One region of the Mumia spirodelae genome, then DNA from elsewhere that is predicted to be linked to it. Evidence: riboswitches for the same ligand, from Rfam matches in the RefSeq annotation. Region 1 holds a riboswitch; the other holds the start of a gene.
The links. A riboswitch is a leader RNA that binds a small molecule or an ion and turns the genes downstream of it on or off. The one in region 1 is predicted to bind thiamine pyrophosphate.
Positions count from the first base shown of each region.

Region 2: another riboswitch for thiamine pyrophosphate. It lies ahead of ACQSSQ_RS14415 (ECF transporter S component); the one in region 1 lies ahead of thiM (hydroxyethylthiazole kinase).

Region 1 is NZ_JBODSD010000004.1:428,586-435,380, reverse strand. Features, by position in the region: gene ACQSSQ_RS19970 (acetolactate synthase large subunit) at 259-2,013, shown strand; gene ilvN (acetolactate synthase small subunit) at 2,019-2,555, shown strand; gene ilvC (ketol-acid reductoisomerase) at 2,637-3,665, shown strand; TPP riboswitch at 4,040-4,131, shown strand; gene thiM (hydroxyethylthiazole kinase) at 4,120-4,911, shown strand; gene thiE (thiamine phosphate synthase) at 4,911-5,579, shown strand; gene thiD (bifunctional hydroxymethylpyrimidine kinase/phosphomethylpyrimidine kinase) at 5,576-6,379, shown strand; gene ACQSSQ_RS19940 (TenA family protein) at 6,385-6,795, shown strand, end outside.
Region 2 is NZ_JBODSD010000002.1:1,057,394-1,064,188, forward strand. Features, by position in the region: gene ACQSSQ_RS14410 (ABC transporter ATP-binding protein) at 1-553, opposite strand, end outside; gene ACQSSQ_RS14415 (ECF transporter S component) at 550-1,188, opposite strand; TPP riboswitch at 1,178-1,298, opposite strand; gene ACQSSQ_RS14420 (ankyrin repeat domain-containing protein) at 1,315-1,695, opposite strand; gene ACQSSQ_RS14425 (GDSL-type esterase/lipase family protein) at 1,706-2,425, opposite strand; gene ACQSSQ_RS14430 (cupin domain-containing protein) at 2,509-2,853, opposite strand; gene ACQSSQ_RS14435 (ABC transporter permease) at 2,859-3,728, opposite strand; gene ACQSSQ_RS14440 (ABC transporter permease) at 3,725-4,633, opposite strand; gene ACQSSQ_RS14445 (polyamine ABC transporter substrate-binding protein) at 4,630-5,796, opposite strand; gene ACQSSQ_RS14450 (ABC transporter ATP-binding protein) at 5,793-6,795, opposite strand, start outside.

The DNA.
Region 1 (6,795 bases):
CGCTATGTGAGACGCGATGGGTGCTGGCTTGACCCTCGGGATCGGGTCGCGCACTCTTGACTCGTGCGCAACATTCTTCTCGTACGTCACTGACGCGCGACCGGCTTCCGGTCCCGCGTCACCCCTCGAATGCCCAGGCGGGCCGAGGGGTTTTTTCTTGTCATCGAGAAGGCAGAGGCCGTGAGAAGACAGCAGCACGAGGGCACCCGCCCCACCCGAGGAACCGGCACCGAGGCCGGTCGGCATGAAGGGACAGCGATGAGCGAGCAGATCACCGGGGCTCAAAGCCTCGTCCGGGCGCTGGAGCACGCCGGGGTCGAGGTCGTCTTCGGCATTCCTGGCGGGGCGATCCTTCCGGCGTACGACCCGCTCATGGACTCGCAGAAGCTTCGCCACATCCTTGTCCGCCACGAGCAGGGAGCCGGGCACGCGGCCCAGGGCTACGCGGTGGCCAGCGGCAAGGTCGGCGTCTGCATGGCGACCTCCGGGCCGGGTGCCACGAACCTCGTGACGCCGATCGCCGACGCCTACATGGACTCCGTCCCGATGGTGGCCGTGACGGGGCAGGTCCCCAGCCGCGCGATCGGGACGGATGCCTTCCAGGAGGCCGACATCCGCGGCATCACGATGCCGATCACCAAGCACAGCTACCTCGTGACCGACGCCGACGAGATCCCCACCGCGATCGCCGAGGCGTTCCACATCGCCGCGACGGGGCGACCCGGCCCGGTCCTCGTCGACATCTCCAAGGACGCGCTGCAGGCCACGACCACCTTCACGTGGCCGACCGAGCTGCACCTGCCGGGCTACCGGCCGACGACCAAGCCGCACGGCAAGCAGGTCCGTGAGGCGGCGCGCCTGATCGCCGCCGCCGAGCGTCCGGTCCTGTACGTCGGTGGTGGCGTCGTGAAGGCCAACGCCTCGACCGAGCTCAAGGTGCTCGCCGAGATGACGGGAATCCCGGTCGTCACGACGCTGATGGCGCGGGGGGCGTTCCCCGACAGCCACGAGCTGCACCTCGGCATGCCGGGCATGCACGGCACGGTGGCCGCGGTCGGCGCGCTGCAGAAGAGCGACCTGCTGATCTCGCTCGGCGCCCGGTTCGACGACCGGGTGACCGGTGACCTCGGGTCGTTCGCACCGGGCGCGAAGGTCATCCACGCCGACATCGACCCGGCCGAGATCTCCAAGAACCGCACCGCCGACGTGCCGATCGTCGGTGACTGCCGCGAGGTGATCGCCGACCTCGTCGTCGCCCTGCAGGCCGAGTACGCCGAGCACCCCGCCGACTACGCGGCCTGGCGCGAGCAGATGCAGGCGCTGTCGTCGCGCTACCCGCTCGGGTACGACGAGCCGGAGGACGGGACCCTGTCGCCGCAGCGCGTGATCCAGCGGATCGGCGAGATCGCGGGTCCCACCGCGACGTACACCGCCGGCGTCGGCCAGCACCAGATGTGGGCCGCCAACTTCATCGGGCACGAGCGCCCCGCGCGCTGGATCAACTCCGGCGGCATGGGGACGATGGGCTTCTCCGTCCCGGCGGCGATGGGAGCGCAGGTCGCCCGGGCCGGCGAGGTCGTGTGGGCGATCGACGGTGACGGGTGCTTCCAGATGACCAACCAGGAGCTCGCGACGTGCGCGCTCGAGGGTATCCCGATCAAGGTCGCCGTCATCAACAACTCGTCGCTGGGCATGGTCCGGCAGTGGCAGACGCTCTTCTACGAGGGCCGCTACTCCAACACCGACCTGCAGACCGGCGCCGACGCCGCCCGCATCCCCGACTTCGTGAAGCTCGCCGACGCGTACGGGTGCGTGGGCCTGCGCTGCGAGCGCGCGGAGGACCTCGACGACGTCATCGAGAAGGCGATGTCGATCACCGACGTCCCGGTCGTCATCGACTTCGTGGTGCACCGTGACGCGATGGTGTGGCCGATGGTCCCCGCCGGAGTCAGCAACGACATGATCCAGATCGCGCGCGACATGGCGCCCGACTTCGGCGACGAGGAGCTGTAAGCCGCATGAGCAAGCACACCCTGTCCGTCCTGGTCGAGAACACCCCCGGTGTCCTCGCCCGCGTCGCGAGCCTCTTCATGCGCCGCGGCTTCAACATCGACTCGCTCGCGGTCGGCCAGACGGAGATCCCCGAGATCTCGCGGATGACGATCGTGGTGAACGTCGACGAGCTCCCGCTCGAGCAGGTCACCAAGCAGCTCAACAAGCTCGTCAACGTCCTCAAGATCGTCGAGCTCGAGCCGGCCAGCGCGGTCGAGCGCGAGCTGATGCTGATCAAGGTCCGTGCCGACTCCCAGACCCGCGGGCAGGTCCTCGAGACCGTCCAGCTGTTCCGGGCGAAGGTCGTCGACGTCGCGGTCGACGCGGTGACGATCGAGGCCACCGGCGACCCCGGCAAGCTCGGGGCGATGCTGCGGGTGCTCGAGCCGTTCGGGATCCGCGAGATCGCCCAGTCCGGACGTGTCGCGATCGGACGCGGCGGGCGGTCGATCACCGACCGGACGCTGCGATCGGTCCCCGGCGCATCCACCCAGACCGCCTGAGCGTACGGTCGAACACGGCCGCACGCCCCACCCAACGGCACCACACCGGTGCCACTCGGCACCACGAGAAGGAGTAACCCCGTGCCTGAGCTGTTCTATGACGACGACGCCGACCTGAGCGTCATCCAGGGCCGCAGCGTGGCCGTCCTCGGCTACGGCAGCCAGGGCCACGCCCACGCGCTGTCGCTGCGTGACTCGGGCGTCGACGTCCGCGTCGGCCTCCCCGAGGGCTCGAAGAGCCGCGCGAAGGCCGAGAACGAGGGCCTTCGGGTGCTCACCCCGGCCGAGGCGTGCGCCGAGGCCGACGTCATCGTCGTCCTCGCTCCGGACCCGGCGCAGCGCAGCCTGTACGCCGAGGCGATCGAGCCCAACCTCAACGACGGCGACGCCCTGATCTTCGGGCACGGCTTCAACATCCGCTACGGCTACGTGAAGCCGCCGGCCGGTGTCGACGTCGCGATGATCGCGCCGAAGGGCCCGGGTCACCTGGTGCGTCGTGAGTACGTCGAGGGTCGCGGCGTGCCGGTGCTCGTCGCGGTCGAGCAGGACGCGACCGGCAACGCGTGGGCGCTCGCGCTCTCGTACGCGAAGGCGATCGGCGGCCTGCGTGCCGGCGGCATCAAGACGACCTTCACCGAGGAGACCGAGACCGACCTGTTCGGTGAGCAGGCCGTCCTCTGCGGTGGCGTGTCGGCGCTCGTCCAGGCGGGCTTCGAGACGCTGACCGAGGCCGGCTACCAGCCGGAGGTCGCGTACTTCGAGTGCCTCCACGAGCTGAAGCTGATCGTCGACCTCATGTACGAGGGTGGCATCGCCAAGCAGCGCTGGTCGGTGTCCGACACCGCCGAGTACGGCGACTACGTCTCCGGCCCGCGGGTCGTGGACGCGCGTGTCAAGGAGAACATGCAGGCCGTCCTCGCCGACATCCAGAACGGCGCGTTCGCCGAGCGCTTCATCGCCGACCAGGACGCCGGTGCGCCGGAGTTCAAGAAGCTGCGCGCCGAGGGCGAGCAGCACCCGATCGAGGCGACCGGCCGCGAGCTGCGCAAGCTCATGGCGTGGGTGAAGAGCTCGGACGACGACTACACCGAGGGCACGGCAGCGCGGTAGCGCTCGTCGGTAGGGCGCGGTAGCGCCACGTCGGTAGGGCGCGGTAGCGCTCGTCGGTAGGGCGCGGTAGCGCTCGGCTCCCGCAGCGGCGGTGAGCCTGGTCCCACGCGAGGTGATCGCGAGGGGACCGGGCTCACCGCCGTCGTCGTTCTCGGGGGCGCGGCAGGTCTCCGGGGTAGATGAGCCGCGCGAGCCAGCGGCGGGAGGCGAGGTAGACCTCGCGCGTACCTCCGCGGCGCCAGGCACGACGGACGCGACGAGCCGGTTCCATTCGTAACCCTCGGGGGAAGGGGACGGGTGGGCTGCCCGCACCGTACCGGGCACGGCGCCACCTGCGGAAGGGGTTCGGCGGCACTCTGTTATCGTCACCAGCAGTTGAGAGGCCGGGGTGCCCACGAGGCTGAGAACACACCCGCCGAACCTGATCCGGGTCATACCGGCGAGAGGGAGCCTGATGCTCGAACCACGCACTGCTGTCCACGTCCACGACCAGCTCAGGGCGTCCGGCCCGCTGGTCCAGGTGATCACGAACTACGTGTCGATGGACATCGCCGCCAACCTGCTGAACGCCGCGGGTGCGTCGCCCGCGATGGTGCACGACGCTCGCGAGGCGGGGGAGTTCGCCGGCATCGCGCAGGCGGTCGTCGCGAACATCGGCACCTTGTCCCCGCCGTGGGTGGAGGGGATGCTGGCGGCCGTCGACGTCGCCGCGGCCTCCGGAAAGCCGTGGATCCTCGACCCGGTCGCGGTCGGCGCCACCTCGTACCGGCGCGACACGGTCGCGACGCTGATCGAGCGGCGGCCGACGGTCATCCGCGGGAACGCCAGCGAGATCCTCGCGATCGCGACGGCCACCGGCGCCGGTCGCGGCGTCGACGCCGACGCCGACACCGCCGAGGTGCGGACCGACGCCGAGGCGTTGGCCTCCAAGCTCGAGACCGTCGTCGCCATGACGGGGGCCGTGGACGTCGTCACCGACGGCACCCGCACCGCGGAGATCCGCGGCGGCGACGCCCGCGCTCCGATGATCACGGCGCTGGGCTGCTCGGCGAGCGCCCTGGTCGCCGCCGCCTGCGCCGTCCACGACGACGCGTTCGAGGCGTCCGCGAGCGCCCTGGCGATCCTCACCGCGGCGGTCGAGCAGGCGGCCCCGCTCGCCGAGGGTCCCGGGTCGCTGCGCTGGCGCCTCCTGGACGCCCTCTCGACGCTGTCCTCGGACGCCGTCGCCGCCGTCGTCTCCCGCTGATGTCCGGACGCCCGAGCGACCTGCGTCTCTACCTCGTCACGGGTGACGTGCCGAGGGAGGCCGACCTGGTCGACGTGGTGGCGGACGCGGTCGCCGGCGGCGTCACGACGGTCCAGCTGCGCGACAAGACGGCTTCGCGTGACGGTCTCGTCCGAATGGGGTCGCGTATCGTCGAGCGGATCGGCGGGACCGGCGCGACGTTCCTCGTCAACGACGACCTCGAGGTGGCGCGGGCGCTCCCCGGTGCGGGGCTCCACGTCGGGCCCGACGACCTCCATCCGGCCGACGTGCGCGCGGTGCTCGGCGACGACGTGGCGGTCGGCTGGTCGCTGCACGACCTGGCGCAGCTCGACGACGCGGCGGCGCTGGCGGCGTGCAGCTATCTCGCGGTCAGCCCGGTGTGGCCCACGCCGACGAAGACCGACACCACGGCGCCGTGGGGCCTGGACGGCGTACGCCGCCTGCGCGACGCGATCCCGGCCACCCTGCCGCTGGTCGCGATCGGTGGCATCAACGCGGACAACGCGGCGTCCGTCGTCGCCGCCGGAGCGGACGGGGTGTGCGTCGTGTCGGCGATCTGCTCGGCACCCGATCCGGGGGCCGCGGCGCGGAGGCTGCGTGCCCAGGTCGACACCGCACTCGCGGCCCGGACAGGAGGTTCCTCGTGAACAGCCTTCCCGTCATGCTCTCGATCGCGGGGTCCGACCCGTCGGGGGGAGCGGGCATCCAGGCCGACCTCAAGACGGCGGGCGCGCTCGGCGTGTACGGCGCTGCCGCGCTCACCGCCCTGACCGTCCAGAACACGCGTGGCGTCACCGGCATCCACGCCGTCCCGCCGTCGTTCGTGGCCGACCAGGTGCGCGCCGTGCTCGACGACCTCGACGTGGGCGCGATCAAGATCGGCATGCTCGGCACCGCCGACGTCGTGGGCGCCATCGCCGAGGTGCTCGCGCGGCACGACGTGCCGGTGGTCCTCGACCCGGTGATGGTGGCGACGTCGGGCGACCGGCTCGTGCCGGAGGACACGGTGGACGCGATCCGTACGACGCTGCTGCCGCTGGCGACCGTCATCACGCCCAACGTGCCCGAGGCAGCCGTGCTCGGCCGGGCGGAGCCGGCGAAGGACGCGGAGGCGCTGGAGGACGTCGCTCTCGGTCTGCGCGAGGTGGGCGCTGCCGCGGTGCTGGTGAAGGGCGGCCACCTCGGCGGTCCGGAGAGCGTCGACGTCCTGGCCGACGACGACGGTGTGCGCGTGTTCGCGGCGCCTCGGATCGACACCCCGAACACGCACGGCACCGGCTGCACGCTCTCGTCGGCGATCGCCTCGGGCATCGCGCTCGGGATGCCCCTGCGCGACGCGGTGGCGATGGCCAAGGACTTCCTCACCGGTGCGCTGCGCAGCGGCGCCGACCGTTCGGTGGGGCACGGGCACGGCCCGGTCGATCACCTGTGGAGGCAGCGAGGATGAGCACGGTGCGGACGAACGACGTGAGGACGACGGGCAGGAGCGCCTTCTCGGAGGCGGCGTGGGAGCACGTCGCGGACTGGTACGACGCGATCCTCGCGCACCCCTTCGTCGCCGGTCTCGCCGACGGCTCGTTGCCGCAGGGGGTCTTCGCTCGGTATCTGCTCGACGACGCGCACTACCTGTCGCGCTACGCGAGCACGCTGGCGATGCTGTCGGCCCGCGCGGGCGACCCGGCGCTGGCCGCGGAGCTGGCCGGGGCGGCTGCGGAGGCCGTGCAGGCCGAGCGGCTGCTGCACCAGGGATTCCTCGCGCCGCTCGGCATCGACCCGGACGCCCCTGACGCGCCGGAGCCCACGCCGACCTGCCGGGCGTACGCGGGGAGCCTGCTGGCCGACGCCGCGTACGCGCCGGTCGAG
Region 2 (6,795 bases), on a different contig from region 1:
GCGTCGCTCCGGTCGCGGCGACGACGTCGGCCACGCACCGGCGGACCGCGTCGGCGTTGACGTCGTCGAGCATCGACGTCGGCTCGTCGAGGAGGAGCAGGTCGGCCCGCGACGCGACCACGCCGGCAAGGGCGAGCCGCTGCAGCTCGCCACCGGAGAGCGCCGACGTCGCGTGGCCGGTGCCGTACGGGAGGCGCACGGCGTCCAGCGCCTCGCGCACGCGGGGCCAGATCTCCTCCCGCGGGACGTGCGCGTTCTCCAGCCCGAAGGCGACGTCGCGCCCGACCCGCTCGGCGACGACCGCGTCGCCCGGGTTCTGCAGGAGCAGCCCGACCCGTCCCTCGGCCCACACCTCGCCGAGCACGTCGCCGTCTCCGGTCGAGGCGAGCACGCCGGCGGCGGCGCGGAGAACCGTCGACTTGCCCGCGCCGGACGGTCCCGCGAGCAGCACGCGCTCGCCGGGCTCGACGCGCAGGTCGAGCCCGGCAACGACGGGCTCACGACGTCCGAGCGGGCGCCAGCCGAAGCCTCGGAGGGTGAAGGAGCCGGTCACGCCCGCGAGGCGTCGCGCGAGGGCGACGCCGCACGGTCGTGGTGCTCGCGCCCGGGTCCGAACGCGTCGAGCGCGCCGGTCGACGCGAGCCCCCGGACGAGGGCCCAGCCGCCGGCCCCGGCCACGACGGCACCGGACACGACGTAGAACGCGAGGTAGACGAGCTGGTAGCCGAACGACCAGTCCGCGTAGTAGGCGAACCACTCGTAGACGGCCTCCGCCGCCCCGGCGAGCGCACCGGCCGCCGCGGCCGCGACGACGCCCCACCGCCGGTAGAGCAGCAGCGCGAACACGAGCTCGGCCCCGGCGCCCTGGATGAGCCCCGAGACGACGACCGACATCCCCCACTGGTTGCCCAGCAGGGCGGACACGACGGCGGCGACGAGCTCGGTGCCCAGGGCGGCCCCCGGCTTGCGGACGACGAGGCCGCCCACGACCCCGCCGATCAGCCAGACGCCGGAGATCAGGCCGGCGCTCGGGGGGAACGTGAACAGCGCCGTGCCGCTGACCACGGCGAAGAGCTGGTTCCAGCCCCAGAAGACGACGCCGATCGCGACGCCGAGCATCGCCACCGTGACGAGGTCGATGGTGCGGTAGCGGGTCGTGGACGTGGTTGGACGGATGGCAGCAGCCATGATGACTCCCTTCGCCGGTGCTAACCGGAGCAGGTTCGGAGGGTCTGCGGCTCTTCCGCACTCTCAGCGCGCTGTGCCGTCCGGCACCGTGCGCTCCCCTGTCGTTCTCCCGACTCTATCCCGCCGTCAGGTGAGCAGGCTCTCCCGCCCGAACATCGCTGCGGTGGCCCGCGCGGACGGCGTCCCGATGTCGGGGTCGGCACCGGCGCCGAGGAGCACCGAGACCACGAGCTCCTCGGCCTTGAAGATCGCCCCCGCCAGCGCGCCCTGCCCGCGGTCGTTGAGCCGGTTCGGGTCGGCCCCGGCGTCCACGAGGCGCTGCACGATGTCGGCGTGACCGTGGTAGGCGGCGAGCAGGAGGAGCGTGTTGCCGGCGTCGTCGGTGAGGTCGACCGGGACCCCCGCCTCGACCTGGGCCATCAACGTGTCGGCGTCGCCGTCGCGCGCCATGTCGAACAGCCGTTGCTCGGGCGCGACGGCCTCGGGATCGGGCTGGCTCTCGCTCATGAGGGTGACCTTACCCGGCCAGCTCCGCCAGGCTCCGGGCCACGAAGTCACCGAGCTCGCGGTGGCCGTCGAGGGTGAGGTGCAGTCCGTCCTCGAGGTAGTCGAGGTCGAGCCCGACGGTCGAGACGTACGCGGCGCCGGCCTCGCTCGCCAGGGTGGCCAGCACGGCGTCCACCCGCCGGGCGCCCGCCTCGCGAGCCGGCGCGGCGGCCGGTCCGACCACGACGACCGGCGGCCCTTGGACCGCGCGCATCACCCGGGCGAACCCGGCCCGCAGCGCGGCGTCGGACTGGTCCACGTCGTTGAGGCCGCCCTCCACGAGCACGAGGTCGGCACCTGCCGCCACCGCCCGCGGCGCCCGCGCGGCGAACCACGCGCCGGAGCACGGGCTCGCGTGCCGGCTGAAGCCGGAGCCGGAGAACGCGTCGACGTGGACGCGACCGTCCAGCCGCGACGTCCACGAGCGGCCGGGGTCGTCGAGCCCGAGGCCGGCGGCCCACGAGTCGCCGATCACGACGAGGTCCTGCCCGGTCTTCGCGACCGGTGCGGCACGGCGCGCCTGCGACGCGGCGGCGAAGCTCGCGCAGCGCTCTCCCTCGGCGCCGCTCGCGTCGCCACCGATCTCGACGACGAGCGCGACGGCGACCAGCGCGAGGACCAGCGCCGCGGCGAGACGGGTACGCCGACGCGTGTCGAGCACGCGCAGCCGGGGCGCCCCTGGGATCCTCACCGGACCATGGTCGCCCGCAGACGCGCGCCGTACGAACGAATTCGGAGGAATCGTCCCGTCCGATGCCGATTCGTGACGCAGGGCTACGCCACGTAGACCTTCCGGAGCGTCTCGCGGACCTCCCACACCGTCCGGTCGCCCGCGTGCAGGCGCACGGCGACGCCCGGACCGAGGACGAGCGTGCTGCCGTCGTCGAACCGCACCGTCGCGTCGCCGGAGAGCACCACGAACACCTCGTCCACCTCGGTGTCGCGCACGGTCCCCGTGGTGATCTCCCAGAGGCCGACCTCGGTGTCGCCGAGGGTCGAGAGCGTGCGGGATGCGACCGACGGTGTCCCGGCCACGACGTCCGCCGGGTCGAGCTCGCCCGCGTCGAGCGGGTGCGTGCCGACGTCGCCCGACAGCAGCCTGTCCTGTGCGCGCGTCACCGGTCTCACCCGCCCGTGAAGGTCGAGGCGACGGCGGCGTTGTCGTCGCCGGAGCGCCGGAGCACCGCCCACACCACGGCGAGCGCGGCCAGCGTCAGGAGGAGCAGCACCGTCGACACCGCGGCAATCTCCGGGCGCAGGCCGACCTTGAGCGAGCCGAAGACGTAGACCGGCCACGGCGTGTAGCCCGGCACCTGGACGAACGACGCCACGATGGTGTTGTCGAGGCTGAGCGTGAACGCCATCAGGGCGCCGGCGAAGATGCCCGGCCACGCCAGCGGCAGCGTGACCTGACGGAACCTGTTCCACGGGGTCGCGTACAGGTCGGCCGCCGCCTCCTCGATCTGCTCGTCCATGCCCCGCATCCGCGCCCGCACGATGAACGTGACCACCGCGAGCGCGAGCGACGTGTGCACGATCACGAGCCGCACCATGCCGTTGTTGACGACCGCGACGCCGCCGTCGGTCCCCAGCGTGACGAGCCACGGCAGGATCGAGATGCCGTCGATGACCTCCGGCGTGATCAGCGTGACCGCGAGCAGCGCCGTCAGCAGCGCCGCCCAGCGTGCGCCGGGACGGGCTCGGGCGAGCGCGACGCCGCCGACCGTCCCGAGCACGGTGGACACCAGCGACGCGAGTACGCCCGCGACCAGCGACGTACGGACGGCGTCACCGATGACGGGGTTGTTCCAGGCCCGCGTGTACGCGTCGAACCCGAAGCTGTCCCACGCCCCGAGCAGCCGCCCGGTGTTGAACGAGTAGACGACGATCACCAGGATCGGCAGGAAGAGGAACACGAAGACGAGCACGCCCAGCACCGCGAGCGCGACGTTCACGGGATCGCGGCGCTGCCGCGTACGACGGACGGTGCTCACGGCGTCACCTCCAGGTCCAGGTGGCGGGCTCGTCGGACGATCGTCCGGACGAGGAGGAACACCGCTGCGGCGAGCACGACCGTCAGGAGCACGAACGCCATCAGCGTCACCGCCATCGCCGCCCCGAGCGCCCAGTTCTGGGCCGAGGTGAACTGGCGTGCGACGACCTGGCCGATCATCGTCCCGCGCGCACCGCCGAGCACCGATGCCGTGAGGTAGTCGCCCATCAGCGGGATGAACACCAGGAGGCATCCCGACGCGATCCCGGGGAGCGCGTCGGGGACGGTGACCGAGAAGAACGTCCTCCACCGTCCGGCCCCGAGGTCGCGGCTCGCCTCCCGCTGGCTCGGGTCGAGCCGCTCGAACACGACGTAGAGCGGCAGGATCATCAGCGGCAGGTAGTTGTAGACGACGCCGAGCTGGACCGCCCCGCGTGTGTAGAGGACGTCGAGCGGTCCGTTCAGGACGCCGAGCCACTGGAGCGCGTCCGAGGCCATGCCGTTCGGCGACAGGATGATCTGCCAGCCGAGGGTCCGGACCAGGAAGTTCGTCCAGAACGGCACGAGCACGAGCGCCAGCAGGAGCGGGCGCCATCGCGGGTCGACCTTGACCGCCATCCAGTACGCGAACGGGACGCCCAGAAGCAGGCACAGCAGCGTGCCGGTCCCGGCGATCCGCAGCGTCGCCCAGAAGGTCGACATGAAGACGCCGTCGAGCACCTCGCCGTACCGGTCGAACGAGAGCTGGTCGGTCGAGACCGCGGTGAAGAGGTCGGGCTTGTAGCCGAAGGAGTACCAGACGACGAGAGCGAGCGGCGTGAACACGAAGAACGCCAGCCATGCCCACACCGGAAAGGAGAGCCAGGCGCTGGTCGCGCGGGGACGGAGTCGGGACAACGCCGTCACCCCGCCTTCGCCTGGACCTGCTCGAGGATCGCGGTCAGGCGGTCCTGCGCGTCGGTCAGCTCGGCCGGCGTGAGCCGCGAGACCACGTCGTCCGGAGGGAAGATCAGGTCGAGCATCTCCAGCTCCCACTCCTCGGCGAGCGCCCGCTGGCCGGTGATCCCGGTCGGGTAGCCGTTCCAGTCCACCTCGCCGATGGCGGTCTCGGGGTCGAGCATGAAGTCGATGAACGCGTGGGCGGCGTCGACGTGCTGCGCGCCGCGCGCGATCGCCCAGGTGTCGACCCACAGGTTCGCGGTCGGCGTCGGGTAGACGAAGCGCCACCGGTCGGGCTCGTCGGACTCGGTGAAGGCGAGCCGCGCGTCGCCGTTGTACATCTGCAGCAGCGCGAGCTCGTTCTGGACGATGCTCTGCGTCGGTGCCGAGTTGAATGCGCGCACGTGCGGGGCGAGCTCGGTCGTCAGGTACCCCTCCGCCGCGTCGAGCGCCTTCGGGTCGGTCGTGTTCGGGTCGATCCCCTCCGCGCCGAAGTAGATCGACGACACCTCCCACGGGTCGTCGAGGAGCGACACGGAGCCGCTCGCCTGGCCGGCGGCCACGTCGAGGAAGTCGCGCCAGGAGCGGGGACTCCCGTCGATCTTGGTCGTGTCGTACGCGAAGCCGGTCGTCCCCCAGGCCTTCGGGACCGCGTGGGTGTTGCCCGGGTCCCAGGGCTGGTTGGTGAACGCCTTCTCGAGATGGGCGATGTTGGGCACCAGGCTGTGGTCCAGCGGAGACAGGAGGTCGTTCGCCACCATCATCGGGACGAACTGGCCGGACGGGACGAGCACGTCGTACCCGCTGGTCCCGCGGCTCGCGCCGATCTTGGCGATCATCTCCTCGTTGGAGGCGAAGCTGTCGACCTGGACGGTGATGTCGTGGGCGTCGCGGAACGCGCGGATGTTGTCCGGGCTCTCGTAGTCGCCCCACGAGTAGACGTTGAGGCGGTCCTCGAGCGCGCCGTCGGGCTTCGCGGTGCTCGCCATCGTGCGGCTGCCACCGCAGCCGAGCAGCGTCGCGGTCCCGATCGCCGCGAAGCCCCCGAGCAGCGCGCGCCTGCTGATCCGTCCCGCCTCGGCGCGCGGCGCGAGCACGCGCACCGTGTCGGGCGGGCGCCGGCGCGTCATCCCTGCGCCTCCGGGAAGACGTGGACCGCGGACGGCTCCCACGTCGCCCAGACCGTCGACCCCGTGGCGAGGGCCCGCGACGCGGACGCGGGCGTCCGCGCCAGCACCTCGCGTCCGTCCTCGGCGAGCACGACGTGCTGCACGACGTCGCCGAGGAACGACGTGCCGGCGAGCGTGCCGGCGACGGCGTTGGACGCACCGACCTCCGGCGTCTGCGCCGTCACGGTCACCGCCTCGGCGCGCACCGCGACCCGTGCCGCGACCCCGTCCGCGACCCCGTCGAGCGTGGACGGCTCCGGCGCGAAGGTGACGCCCTCGGCCACGACGGCACCGTCCTTCACGACGCCGTCGGCGAAGTTCTGGGTGCCGATGAAGCCCGCGACGAACGCCGTCGCCGGGGCGCCGTACACCTCCTCCGGCGTCCCGACCTGCTCGATCCGGCCGGCGTTCATCACCACGATCCGGTCGCTCATCGACAAGGCCTCTGCCTGGTCGTGGGTGACGAAGACGAAGGTGATGCCGACCTGGCGCTGGATCAGCTTCAGCTCGACCTGCATCTGCTCGCGCAGGTTGCGGTCGAGAGCGGACAGCGGCTCGTCGAGCAGGAGCACGTCGGGGCGGTTCACGATCGCGCGGGCGAGCGCGACGCGCTGCTGCTGCCCGCCGGACAGCTTCTTGGGGCGCCGCTCCGCGTACTCGCTCATCCGGACCAGTGCGAGCGCCTCGCGGACGCGCTCGGCGATCTCGCCCTTGCTCGGGCGTGGCTGTCCCGCCCGCCGCTGACGCAGCCCGTACGCGACGTTCTCGGCGACCGTCATGTGCGGGAACAGCGCGTACGCCTGGAAGACCGTGTTGACGGCGCGCCGGTTCGGCGGCACGCCGACGACCGACGTCCCGGAGAGGAGGACGTCGCCGTCGTCGGGCTCCTCGAACCCGCCGATCACCCGCAGGAGCGTCGTCTTGCCGCAGCCGGACGGCCCGAGCAGGGAGAGGAACTCC